2 regions of the Lysinibacillus sp. FSL K6-0075 genome follow, and region 1 is predicted to be linked to the other one. Evidence: riboswitches for the same ligand, from Rfam matches in the RefSeq annotation. Region 1 holds a riboswitch; the other holds the start of a gene.
What was found. A riboswitch is a leader RNA that binds a small molecule or an ion and turns the genes downstream of it on or off. The one in region 1 is predicted to bind cobalamin.

Region 1 (6,938 bases):
AGTTGAAAGTCCACGTGCTGATGGAATACGAATTAATGGTGAACGGTTTTGTGCAGACCAAGCTACATAACAAGGTGCTTCATAACCTGGTACTAGACGTTTATAAGAGTTAACTGTTGGATTTGTTACAGCAGTGAAACCTTGTACGTGTGCAAGAACACCCGCCATGAATTGCATAGCTGTTTCAGAAAGACCTAATTCTGTAGATTCATCATAGAACGCATTTTCCTTGCCTTTAAATAGTGACACGTTAAAGTGCATACCAGAGCCTGCTTCACCAAATAGTGGTTTTGGCATAAATGTAGCGTGTAGGCCATGTTTACGAGCAATTGTTTTAACCACTAATTTGAATGTTTGGATGTTATCACACGCAGTAACAGCATCAGCATATTTAAAGTCGATTTCGTGTTGTCCTGGAGCTACCTCATGGTGTGATGCTTCAATTTCAAAGCCCATTTCTTCTAGCTCTAATACGATATCACGACGGCAGTTTTCACCAAGATCTGTTGGAGCTAAGTCGAAGTAGCCACCATGGTCATTTACTTCTAACGTTGGCTCTCCTTTTGCATCTAATTTGAATAAGAAGAATTCTGGCTCAGGCCCTAAATTGAAGCTTGAGAAGCCCATTTCTTCCATTTTTTTAAGAATACGTTTTAGGTTGTTACGTGGGTCACCAGCAAACGGTTCGCCTTTCGCAGTGTATACGTCACAGATGAGACGTGCCACTTTCCCTTTTTCAGAAGTCCAAGGGAATACTACGAAAGTATCAAGATCAGGATATAAATACATATCAGATTCTTCGATTCGAACGAAACCTTCAATAGATGAGCCATCAAACATCATTTTATTTTCTAATGCTTTGTCTAATTGACTTACAGGAATCTCAACGTTTTTGATTGTGCCAAGAATATCTGTAAATTGTAAACGAATAAAGCTTACATTTTTTTCTTCGATGAGACGTTTAATGTCCTCTTTTGTGTATTTACCCACAGTTTTCCACACTCCTATAATTTGTCTAGCTTTTATGTTTACCCTACCCTATTTATTAATAGAATCGAGATAAATCCCCTCGTCGGATGGATGATTTTTGCATGCGCTGTGCTTGACGCATTTCTTCGCGCATAATTTGGCGTAATTCTGAATCACTTAAATCTTGTTCATCAGTTGTAGCAACAGGATTTTTCTTTTTAGCAAATATTTTTTTAATCTTCGCCATATTCATACCCTGTTCTAAGTAGTCTTTAACCTCAAGCAATGTATCGACATCATTTAGTGAAAACATACGTCGATTGCCTTCTGTTCGGTGCGGCTCAATTAAATGGTGTTCTTCATAATAACGAATTTGTCTTGCCGAAAGCTCTGTTAATTGCATCACAATACTCATCGATAATAACGGCATAGTTCGTCTAATTTCACGACTCATTTAAGTCCTCCTCCAATACCCGCTTATCATATAACGAAATTTTTTCACTGTCAACCAACCATGTAAGGTTATCTAACATGGTTGGTACTATTTTTTTCAATCTGATAGAAAATTGTAAAAAACTATTCATATTTAGGCTTAATCTATTGTCTTGTTATGATTTTTGAATGGCTTGAACCGCACTACAAATTGCAAATTTAACGTGTTCATATGTTAGTCCACCTTGGATAAAAGCAGTAAATGGCGGTCGTATTGGGCCATCTGCTGTCAGCTCAATGCTGGAACCTTGAATAAACGTTCCAGCCGCCATGATGACATCATCTTCATAACCTGGCATATATGCTGGTTCCGGAGCATAATGGGCATTGATTGGTGAATTCGCTTGTATTTCACGACAAAAGGCAATCATTTGCTGCGCTGTTTGGAAAGACACAGATTGAATTAAATCTGTACGTTTCGCATGATAGCTTGGAGAAGTGTTCATACCGATTTCCTCCAGCATTGCAGCTGTAAAGATCGCACCTTTTAATGCTTGCGATACAACATGTGGCGCTAGGAAAAATCCTTGATAAAAATCACCTAGTGTATTTAATGTGGCCCCCGCTTCTGCACCTATACCTGGAGATGTCATGCGGTAGGCACATTTCTCCACTAAATCTGCTAGGCCAGCAATATAGCCACCAATTTTCGCCAATCCTCCACCAGGATTTTTAATGAGCGAGCCAGCCATTAAGTCAGCACCAACTTCTGTAGGTTCCTGCGCCTCTACGAACTCACCATAGCAGTTATCTACAAAAATAACAGCTTCAGGGGCTAATTTACGTACCTTTGCACACATATCAGCAATTTCATCAATCGTAAAGGATGGACGTGTTGCATAGCCTTTTGAACGTTGAATGGCAATCATTTTTGTTTGTGCTGTAATGGCCGCTTCTACACCTGACCAATCAATGGCCTGGTTATCTAGTAAATCCACATGTCGATAACCGATTTTATAATCTTTCAGTGAGCCTGTATCTTTATCACCACCATCAACAATGGATTGCAATGTATCATATGGCTGACCAGAAATATAAAGCAGCTCATCACCAGGACGCAAAACACCGAATAGACTAAGCGTGATTGCATGTGTCCCTGAAATAATTTGGGGGCGAACAATGGCTGCCTCTGCTCCAAATACTTCCGCATAAACACGTTCTAGATTATCCCGTCCCTCATCATCATAGCCATAGCCGTTAGATGGATGTAAGTGGTAGTCACTCACTTGATGCTTGCGAAATGCTGCTAGCACCTTCTGCTGGTTATAAAATGCCATTTCTTCTACCTTGGCATGATAAGGCCGCACTTGCTCCTCTATTTTTGTCGCTAAGGATAGCGTTTGTGTAGATAAATTTGATGTAAACGTCATTCTTTCTTCTCCATTTCACAATTGTCCCGCATTTCATTCAGTAAGATTTATTGACTATCTAAATTGACATCAATCACTCTAGAATTCCCTAACCAAACACTGGTATATAAATGCTTTTGACGAATGTTTTTCTTTATTTTAATCACATTTTATCAATTTGTATGTGCACCTGTAAAACTTGCCTATTGTTTCTAACGGAATTTTACGCTAAGCTAATGTGCGGACTTATTTCAAGAAGCGTATTTAATGACTGATTTTGGCTATTAAATTCATAGATTCTGTTACGTAAAAAAGTCTTTTAACTTATAAAAAAGTTTATTTATTGATAGAAGGGGTGAAAGGGATGGCTTGGGAGGTTTTTAGTATTATAGGAACAATTGCCTTTGCTATTTCTGGGGCAATCATTGCCATGGAAGAAGAATACGATTTATTCGGTGTATATATACTTGGTATTGTTACGGCCTTTGGTGGTGGAGCAATTCGAAATTTACTCATCGGACTACCTGTCACAACACTATGGGGGCAGGATATGATGTTTCAAATTGCACTGGCTGCAATTACGATATTCTTTATTTTTCCACATCATCTGATTCAGCATTGGCATCGTTGGGGTAACTTCACAGATGCCATTGGCTTATCAGCATTCGCTATTCAAGGGGCACTCTATGCTGTGAAGCTTGATATGCCAATTAGCGCGGTCATTGTAGCTGCAGTTTTAACAGGTTCAGGTGGTGGTATTGTACGAGATTTATTAGCTAGACGAAAACCATTAGTTCTCCGTGATGAAGTTTATGGTGTTTGGGCAGCTCTCGCAGGGCTGATAATCGGATTTGAGGTTTTTACAGGGGACATTTTCCTTTATATTTTATTCGCAGTAATTACAGCGTTACGTATTCTTTCCTATATGATGAAGTGGCGCTTGCCATTACGTAAGTTAAATCGAGCATAAATACCATTCAGCCAATGACCAAAAATTAAGTCATTGGCTGTTTTATTGTTTTTATCTTTTTAACAACTGCATTGATTCTTCTAAAGTCACCATATTTTTCATCATCGAGCAGGCTGCATCTAAAATGGGAAAGGCTAGGGCTGCACCAGAGCCTTCACCTAAACGCATATTCATGTACAACATTGGTTCAATGCCAAGTAATGCAGCGGCAATTTTAGCCCCTGGTTCCTCTGAGGCATGGGAAGGAATAATATAATCTTTTACTTTTGGTTCGAGCTTATAAGCAATGAGCGCGGCAATAGTTGAAATAAATCCATCAATGACAACAGGTTTACGATGGACTGCAGCGCCAAGTATAATGCCTATCATCGCCCCTATCTCTAACCCGCCAACCTTAGCTAGAACATCGATGACATCTTTAGGATTAGGCGTATTTAAGCTAATTGCTTTTTCAATAATCGCCGCTTTATGGGCAATTCCACCTTGACCAACTCCTGCTCCAAATCCTGTTACTTCAATTGGGTCACAGTCAGTTAGAACAGCTAATATCGCTGCACTCGGTGTTGTATTACCGATGCCCATTTCACCTGTACCAAGTACATTGGCACCTTTTCTGATTTCCTCTGTTGCCACACGAATTCCTACTTCAATGGATTGAATAGCCTCTTCTCTAGACATAGCTGGACCTTGTGCCATGTTACCTGTACCATATTTAATTTTATGAATGAGGACACCTGCATCAAGTGGAATATCTTCTTTTACCCCAACATCTACTGTTACTACCTTTGCATTGGTAATGCCCGCAATCGCACAAACACCTGTACCTCCCTTAGGAAAATTTAATGTTTGAAAGACCGTCACATCTTGTGGATTCGTGGTTACACCTTCCTCACAAACACCGTGATCTGCTGCACAAACAATGATGACTTTTTTATCAATCACCGGAAATAATTGTCCAGTTATGCCAGAAAGCTGCACTGCAATGGACTCTAGTTTTCCTAAACTGCCAGGGGGTTTACATAGGGCATCTATACGCTGTCTAGCTTGCTCCATCACCTTCAGGTCAGCACCTTGGATGTTTTGTATCGTGTCTTGTAGTAATTGCATGAAATTGCTCCTCTCTTTTTAAGACAAAAAGAAAAAGTCTGTAGTTTATTGTCATGACAAATAAACTACAGACTTTTCCATCATCTATATCTTCTAAAGCATGTAGGCAGGTCTCCTGGCTCAAGTTCAACATCTCATAGCACCTTCCCAGCAATTTGCTAGTGGCATTCACTATGAAACTCCCTTATACAGTGGCGGGTCCGCTAAAGCTTTTCACTTTATTCCCTATTCTCCCTATTGGGCACCTATTGCTTTTATTCAACTACTTTAAATCTACGACAGCTCACTTTTCCTGTCAATATGTGAAAAGTAAACTTGTAAAACTAAACAGTAACACTATAAAGTGGCTTATGTCTTTTCCAATTCACTTAGTAATGTTGAGCCTAATAGAAGAACAGCCCCTATTATTTGTAGGACTGTCATTTGTTCACCAATAATCATTGTTGAGAGTACTAATGATGTCAGTGGATCAATATAGCTAAGAATGGCTATACTTTGACCTTTTAGCTGAGACATGCCTAAAAAGAACAAAAAGAACCCCACACCTGCATGCACAATACCAAGTACTATCAATACTAGAACGAACCCAAAACTAATTTGCATCACTTGAAAACCCGTAGTCCCTACAATATAGAGACAGAGCAAAAATGCAGCTAAAGAGAGTTGGATAATTGTATTTTCGGGCTCTTTTAAACCACGAATACGTTTATTTGTAAAGGTTAGTACCGTGTAAAAGCATGCTGCGATCAAACCATAGACAATACCGATAAAGTGACCACTGTTCTCCATGTTTTGGCTTTGGACAATCAAAAATAGGCCTATTAATGCTACAGCAACATACACTATTTTTCTCCCTACTAACGTCTCTTTTAAAATAATAGGAGATAAACAGATGACCAGTACTGGCGCAAAATAATAACTTAGTGCTGCATTGGCAATGGTCGTTTCCTTATAAGCCTGAAATAAAAATATCCAATTACCGCATAATGCTAAACTTGAAAGCATTAACGGCCATTTATTTTGGACAATCGTGATCCTCGAAAAGCTTTCCTTTTTATAAACAAATATGGCCAACAAAAAACAAGCGCCAATGATACTCATCCAAAAGGCAATTTCACTTGAGGATAAAGGAATAAACTTCGCAAAAACACCGACAGCACCAAAAATAATCATGGACAATACAAATGCTAATTTTCCGCTCATTACAAATTCCTACTTTCTACGTATATCGTTTTAGCCTATACAGTAGAATCTATCGAAATGAGCAAGCTATTATCGAATGCCTAAACAGTAGATTCTACTGCAAAGACATTGTTGGGGGTGCTATGGATCGAAACATACAAAATCCCTCCTTCATTCACTATAATCATAACATATTTCTGAAAATTCAGGATTTAAAATATTAAAATTAGGGGAAGGTTCAGCAAGTAATAAAACAATGAAAAGTTAGGGGAAGATAAAATGAATGCAAAAGAATTAAGAAATGCCAGTGCTGAAACCTGTGAAACGCATGATAGCCTCTATGCCAAGTTGGTAAAACCGATCAATCAACTGCTAATAAATGTCGACGCTTCTATTAGTGAAGAGACAGCAAATAAAATACTAGAAAACTTAAAGTTATTTCATAGTGGTGATAAATACATTACGGAGTGTCATTTCGAGGAGAGTCAAAATTTCTTGAAAGACGGCATTGAGCTTCTCCAAAAGGGTGATTTGGCGAATGGAGCACTACAAATTTATGGCGCTGGTCTAAACTTTGCTAGCTATGCTTCAAAGGTGCAGGGACAAAAAAATGTTCATCTCTACAAAAATTTTGAGGAGAATTTTAATTTCATCATGGACTCCCTGAAAAAACAAGCATAAGAAAAACAAAACCAGCAATAGCTTTTTTGTGAAAGGTGAAAATGGTTTCCGTTGCAGGCTACTTGCTTTCCTGTGGGCGAACGCTAGTGAGGGAAAGCTCCTCGGACGCCCCCTGGAAAGGACGCTGGCAGATCGGAAATCAACCCCTTACCTTGCCAAAAGGTCTTTTTCTGCTAGTGACACGATTT
Region 2 (6,938 bases), 1.3 Mb from region 1:
TGCTTACAATTTTTTTCTCGTCTACTTCATTTTTCTTCTTTTGAGCATAGCCAAGGGATGAAATAATGTCGTTTAGCTTGCCTCGAACTGTTGGATACGAAACCCCCAGTTCCTTTTCAACCTCTTTAATGTTTCCTCGACAGGTTAAAAATACTTCCACAAAATGAAGCTGATCGTTTGATAAAGATGCGAGCTTAGATAATTCAAATTCATTTTCAATCGTCGTGTGACAATGAGAACACTGTAACTTGGTAATTTTCAAAGTTTTACTGCAGACAGGGCAATTTGTGATTACTTGATAAGCCATAGTGAACTCCTTCCTTTAAGTTAAGTTGATTATATAACAAAGAATTTAAAGAAGTAAATAATAAAAATTAATTATTTTAATTAAAACATAAATAAAGTTAATTTTACAATTGATATTATTAATTTTATTTCTAAATTACTTTAATAATTAAGAAAACCCCATTTTGAATTTTTCAAAATGGAGTTTCTGTTCAATTTGGTCTATCCTTCTTTTTTCTTTCTCGCGGGTGTGATGGCAAAATAGCATTGTATAATTCTTGTGAAGCGGGATGCTGATATACTCCATCCTTCCCAATCTCCTCCACGAGCTGACCATGCTGCATCACTAGGATGCGATCTGACATAAAACGTGTGGCTTGTAAATCATGTGAAATGAATATATAAGCAAGCTGTAGCTCTTTTTGCAGTGATTGTAATAGTTCTATAATCGTCTTTTGCAAAATCATATCAAGACTACTAATGGCCTCATCTAAAACAATCAGTTTCGGCTTTAATGCAAGAGCTCTAGCGATGTTGACTCGTTGCTGCTGTCCCCCACTTAGCTGTGAGGGATAGTTTTGAGCCATTGCCCACTCTAACTCTACACAGTCTAGTAATTCCCTTACCTTCTGTTGTCGCTCTGCTTTGCTAAAATGCTCGAAATTCAAAAACGGTTCTTCGAGTATTTCGAAAATCGTCTGTTTTGGATTAAATGAATGATAGCTATTTTGAAAAACAGCCTGTAAATTTCTTCGTATCATTTTTTTCTCTTTGCTGGGTGCTTCGTATAAATTGATACCTTGAAAGAGCAGCTCTCCGTTTGTTGGTCGTTCAATCCCTAAAATAATGCGTCCTAATGTGCTTTTTCCAGAACCACTTTGACCGACGATTCCGAGACATTCTCCCTCCTGAAGTGAAAATGACATCTTTTGTAATACAGGAATTTTTTGTCCTCGTTGAAATAGGGCTGGTCTTTGAGCATAATGCATGTCTATATTTTTCACGTCTAGCAACGTCATTTTTTTCACCTCTAAAATAGCATTCTTGCTTGTAAAAGCTTCTTTGTATAGGGATGCTGAGGCGCATCAAAAAAATCAAAAACATTCGTTTGCCCAATGATTTCTCCTTGATACATCACAGCCACATCGTCAGCAAGTTCAGCAATGACACCTAAATCATGCGTGACAAGGAGTATGGCAGCATCTGTTTCTGAGCGAATACGATCAAAAAGTGTTAATACTTGTTTTTGATTGATAGTATCAAGAGCAGTCGTAGGTTCATCTGCAATGTAGAGAGAGGCTTGTATCGCCAATGACAGGGCAATCATCACTCGCTGTAGCATGCCTCCACTTAACTGAAAAGGATAGTAGGACAAAAGCTGCTCTGGATGAGGTAAATGGACTTTATTCAAAGCATCAAGGGCAATCTGTCTCATTTCCTTTTTGGTCAGCTTAAAGTGTGCTTTTAATGTTTCTCGAAAATGACTTTCAATCGTTTGAATACGATCGAATACAGTAGATGGGTTTTGCAAAATCATCGAAAGATGCCGGCCACGGTAAGCTCTCAATTTAGCAGCTGAAACGTTCAGTAAATTTTCTTGCTGATAGAGTACTTCACCTTGGGTGACTTGTGCTAAGGACGGTAATGTTTGCATGATGGCATGGCAAAGCATGGTCTTTCCACTGCCACTTTCTCCTATAATTCCTAAGACTCTCCCTTTATAAGCTGTCAGATTGATAGAGGTTAATATATTTTTCTCCCCCATTTTGACTGTGAGGTCTTTCACTTCTAAAACTTTCTCCATAACTTCCCCTTTACTAGTCAAGCTTTTTTAAACGATTTGCTAACTGATTAAACAATAACACAACAAGGATGATGGCAAGTCCAGGATAAAGCATTAATTCAGGATGCTGCCGCATGTATTGCTTTCCTTCATTGATCATCATGCCCCATTCTGGAATCGGTGCCTGCACGCCAAGTCCGATAAAGGAAAAGCCCGCAATTTCTAAAATCACCTTCCCGATATCTAATGCAACAATCGTGACAATAGATGGCAGTATATTGGGTATATAATGGCGTCTAATTAATTGGATACCTGTAGTGCCTGAAATCCTTGCAGCTTGAACAAAGTCTTTCTCATTCATGCCGATACACAAACTTCGGACCATTCTTGCATAATAAATAAGCTGTGTAAAAATGAGTGCTATTATAACATTTTTTAAGCTAGGGCCTAATATACCTAATAGCCCAAATGCAAGTACCAGTGTTGGAAAGGCTAATAAAATATCACATAGTCGAATAAAAAGAAAATCGATTAAGCCCCTTTTCAACGCTACAAAAGCACCTAGTAGGATAGCTAAAACAATGGCAACTAGCTGAATGACGAGCGCTGATCCTAATGAATAACGAATACCTAAAAGGAGGCGTGACAAGATACACCTTCCTAAATGATCTGTACCTAATGGATAGTCCCAAGATGGAACCGAAAATTTCTTAGCTATATCGACAGCTAAAGGATCATGTGGCATTAAAATTGGCGCAAATAGCCCCGACAAGCCAATGATAACAAGGAGCGATAGACTAATGAATCCTGTCAAATTGCTACTTTTTGTTCGTACGAAGTTCATTTTTAATCTCTCCTGCCCTTCATCATTAGATGAGGGTCCAATAAACGATGCAATATATCTGTGCATAAATTGGCAAGCACATAGATAACAGCGATAATTAATACATAGCATTGTACAACTGGGTAATCCCTGTTCATAATGGATTCGATTAAGTACCTGCCGAGTCCTGGCCAGCTAAAAACCTGCTCCACAATGACGGCTCCACCTAGTAGATTCCCGAGGGTCATGCCTAACAGGGATGTCAATGGAATAGCAGCATTTCGCAACACATGACGGATAAGAATCACAGAGCTTTTTAATCCTCTTAACTGTGCATATTGAACATATTGCTGCTGTAATTCTTCTAGGATGGTTGAACGGATAAATTGAACGAACAAGCCAATTGTTGGTAAAGCCAGTGTGAATGCGGGTAAAACTAAATGAGATAGTGTGCCCTTCCCATTTGTCGGAAAGAATCCTAATTTCAAGCTAAATAAATAGAGTAGTAGGAAACCTAGCCAAAAGGTTGGAATCGACACACTCAGGATGGTAAAGAATCGAATGATTTTATCAATGATAGTGTGCTTATACAATGCGCTTATCACCCCAAATGGGATACTTAGCCCTAAAATGAGGACAAACGCAGCAATCGCTAATTCAATGGTTGCGGGTAATTTCGCAAATAGCTCATGTGCCACGGGTAATTTACTAACAAAAGATGTTCCGAAATCTAGCTGTAATACGCCTTTTCCCCATAGTAAATATTGAAGAAGAAACGACTTGTCCGTCCCTAGTTCTTCACGTAATGCCTGAATGGCTTCCTCTGTTGGCGCAACTCTTGCCAAACGTAGAATGACTTCAGCAGGCTCTACTGGAACGAAACGAATAAATACAAAGGTTAGGATGGAAACGCCTAATAAGACAAAGGGCAATGTCAAAATTCTTTTTAAACAAAACATCCATGTCGACTCATACATGCTGTCACTTCCTACTCAATCCTATGATAAAGAGAGAGCTGTCTCTGCTAGACATACTCTCTCTTCCACTTTTATTTTTCTGTAGCCATTTGTGCATAAGGTATATCGTATTCAGATGCACGTGGGGCAAAATCCTTTAGATATGGTTGATAAATCACATTATTTGTTTCGTAAGATATTGGATAGAATAGTGCTTGGTCATGGAACATCGTTAAAATATCCGTATAAAGCTGCACGCGTTCCTCTTCATCCGTGCCTATTAATAATTGGTGGATTTTCGTATCGATTTCTTTGGCGTTTGGTAAGCCTAATTTCGCCTCATACACACCACTAGCATTTGGTGTAGCTGATTCATTTGCAAAGCTATGAGGGTCTGTTGGCGGTCCATTGGTACGCCAGAAATTAATATCTACCTGGTCATCCATCAATTTTTGTAGACCGACCATCACATCTGCACCTTCTAAATTCAACTGTACGCCAATTTTTGCTAATTCACCTTGCATTAATTCTGCCATTGGTTTCTGAATCGCATCGGATGCAATGTAAATTAAATCTAATGATAGTGGTTGTCCATTTTTCGAACGAATTTTTTCTCCATTCTGTAACGTCCACCCTGCCTCATCTAGCAATTGTTGCGCTTTTTCTGGATTGTATAAAATAGGCGCTAAATCTATATTGGCATAAGGAATTGCATCCCAGAACAATGTGTTTGCCACTTTTTCTGTACCATGTGTAATACTGTCTACCATTTGCTCCTTATTAATAGCATATTGAATAGCTTGACGTACCTTTAATTCAGCTAACGGGCCAGATTGTGTATTGAACAGCAGTGCTTTTGTAGACAAAGGCTCAGAGGTAGCTGTTTTATATTTCCCACTGTCTTTTAAATACGTATAGTTATCTAAACTAATAATGCCACGACCATAAATTAAATCTAATTCTTCGTTTTCAAATGCTAATGAAATAGATTCTGAATCAGGGATAATTTTTACTTTTATTTGTTCTACTAGTGGTTTTTCTCCCCAATAGTTTTCATTGCGACTAAATAATGCATATTCGTCCTTTTTGTATTCAGTTAACACCCATGGGCCTGTCCCAATCGGTTCCTTGATAGAATCTTGCGTCGTATCGCCTTCTGGGAATCCGTTATCCCCTAAAAAGCGGAAAGGTCTGACAAAGGCAAGTTCGTTTAAGACAGGATAATAGGGTTCATCCAATTGCAGACGGATGGTAAAATCATCCACTTTTACAACCTCTTTCATATGGTTGACCATGCCCATCCAAGAATGCATGTCTCGATTCGCTAATACGGCATCAAAATTACGGATGACATTATCGGCATTAAAAGTAGTTCCATCTGAATACTTCACATCTTTTCTTAAATGGAAAGTATACGAAGTTTTGTCCTCTGAGATGTCCCAGCTTTCTGCTAGCTTTGGCGTAACCGTGCCATCATCATTGTATTCCACCAAGGATTCATAGACCATGGCTTGGGCAGTCATTTGATTCGGTAAATATGTATGAGGATTCAATGGACCGACATCTAATGGCCAGCCAATTGTTATCATTTTTTCATTTGTTTGTGGTGTCGTTGTCTTCCCCTTTTCTTCATCCGTGCTTGTACAGCCAGCAAGTAAACTGAACGTCAGCACAAGCAGTAAAGGAAGTAAATACTTAGTCAATCTCATTTTCTGTCTCCTATCTCTATTCGTAGTGCAAATAAATCTACTTGTTAAAGAAGAGAGGGCATAAAAAAACCTTATTCTAAAAAAGAATAAGGACAGAAAAACTCACGATGAGCAAGTCTCCATCCATCTCCCTATCTTTCGTAGATCATCAATGAATCTTCTTACAAGCAGGCATTCTGGCTCATGAATCATGATTTTGCTTCACCTTCCCAAGTACTTACTCAGTGGTATTTGAAACAAAACTCCTCATTTACAGCTGCGGGACAGCATGGGATTTTCACCCATTTTCCTTTTAATTGAATGAAAGACGAATTCATTCAAACTTGTAATGATTGCTATGAAATTAGTAATAAACATAACATGCTCCCATGTTCACGTCAATTTTATTTTCTGAATATAATAAATTTCTCCAAACAACATAAAAAGACCAGGTAACTTACCCTGGCCTTTGTTATCTTTTGGAGAGTAGATGTAGTAGATTAAATAAATCATTTCTTTATCTTGATGTAGATTGTTGTACGGCTTGACGCAATGTTTTAGTAGCAGCAACCATATTGGCTAAAGCTGCAACGGTTTCTGTTTCTTTTCTAGTCTTTAAGCCACAATCTGGATTTACCCAAAATTGATGGCGATCAAGAACCTGTAAACTATCTTTCATAATAGTGAGCATTTCTTCCTCACTTGGTACACGTGGGCTATGAATATCATAGACGCCTAAGCCAATTCCTTTTTTATAGGGTTGCACTTGTAGTGACGTGATGAGTTCCCCATGGCTTCGCGATGTTTCAATGGAAATCACATCTGCATCTAGTGCGCTAATCGGTTCGATGAAATCATTAAATTCGCAGTAACACATATGTGTATGGATTTGTGTTTCATCTTTGACACTAGATGTAGCAAGCTTGAAGGAATTGACAGCCCAATCTAAGTAAGCCCCCCACTCTTCTTTTCGAAGCGGTAAGCCTTCTCTTAGTGCTGGCTCATCCACTTGAATAATCGAAATACCTGCGTTTTCTAGTGCTTCCACCTCTTTGCGAAGTGCTAATGCAATTTGATAAGCGACATCTTGACGGGAAAGATCATCGCGTACAAACGACCAATTTAATATCGTCACAGGCCCTGTCAGCATGCCTTTTACAAATCGTTTTGTTAGGCTTTGAGCATAGGCTGATTCTTTTACGGTAATGGGTGAGGCCCACGCAACATCACCATAAATGATCGGAGGCTTCACACAGCGTGACCCGTATGAAACGACCCATGCTTTTTCTGTAAAGGCGAAGCCAGTCAGTTTTTCACCAAAATATTCTACCATGTCTGTACGCTCAAATTCACCATGAACGAGTACATCGATATCTAGGTCCTCTTGTATAGTAATCCAGCGC

Region 2: it holds a riboswitch for cobalamin, as region 1 does, so the genes downstream of both, nikA (nickel ABC transporter substrate-binding protein) here and cobT (nicotinate-nucleotide--dimethylbenzimidazole phosphoribosyltransferase) in region 1, are expected to answer to the same signal.

Annotation. Positions count from the first base shown of each region.
Region 1 is NZ_CP151947.1:1,273,626-1,280,563, reverse strand. Features, by position in the region: gene glnA (type I glutamate--ammonia ligase) at 1-990, opposite strand, end outside; gene MHB65_RS05960 (MerR family transcriptional regulator) at 1,046-1,423, opposite strand; gene MHB65_RS05955 (methionine gamma-lyase family protein) at 1,578-2,831, opposite strand; gene MHB65_RS05950 (trimeric intracellular cation channel family protein) at 3,175-3,780, shown strand; gene cobT (nicotinate-nucleotide--dimethylbenzimidazole phosphoribosyltransferase) at 3,832-4,887, opposite strand; cobalamin riboswitch at 4,975-5,151, opposite strand; gene MHB65_RS05940 (DMT family transporter) at 5,236-6,090, opposite strand; gene MHB65_RS05935 (hypothetical protein) at 6,349-6,750, shown strand.
Region 2 is NZ_CP151947.1:2,528,308-2,535,245, reverse strand. Features, by position in the region: gene MHB65_RS12415 (DUF2089 domain-containing protein) at 1-307, opposite strand, end outside; gene MHB65_RS12410 (ATP-binding cassette domain-containing protein) at 498-1,304, opposite strand; gene MHB65_RS12405 (ABC transporter ATP-binding protein) at 1,316-2,089, opposite strand; gene MHB65_RS12400 (ABC transporter permease subunit) at 2,103-2,912, opposite strand; gene nikB (nickel ABC transporter permease) at 2,915-3,868, opposite strand; gene nikA (nickel ABC transporter substrate-binding protein) at 3,940-5,556, opposite strand; cobalamin riboswitch at 5,705-5,898, opposite strand; gene metE (5-methyltetrahydropteroyltriglutamate--homocysteine S-methyltransferase) at 6,053-6,938, opposite strand, start outside.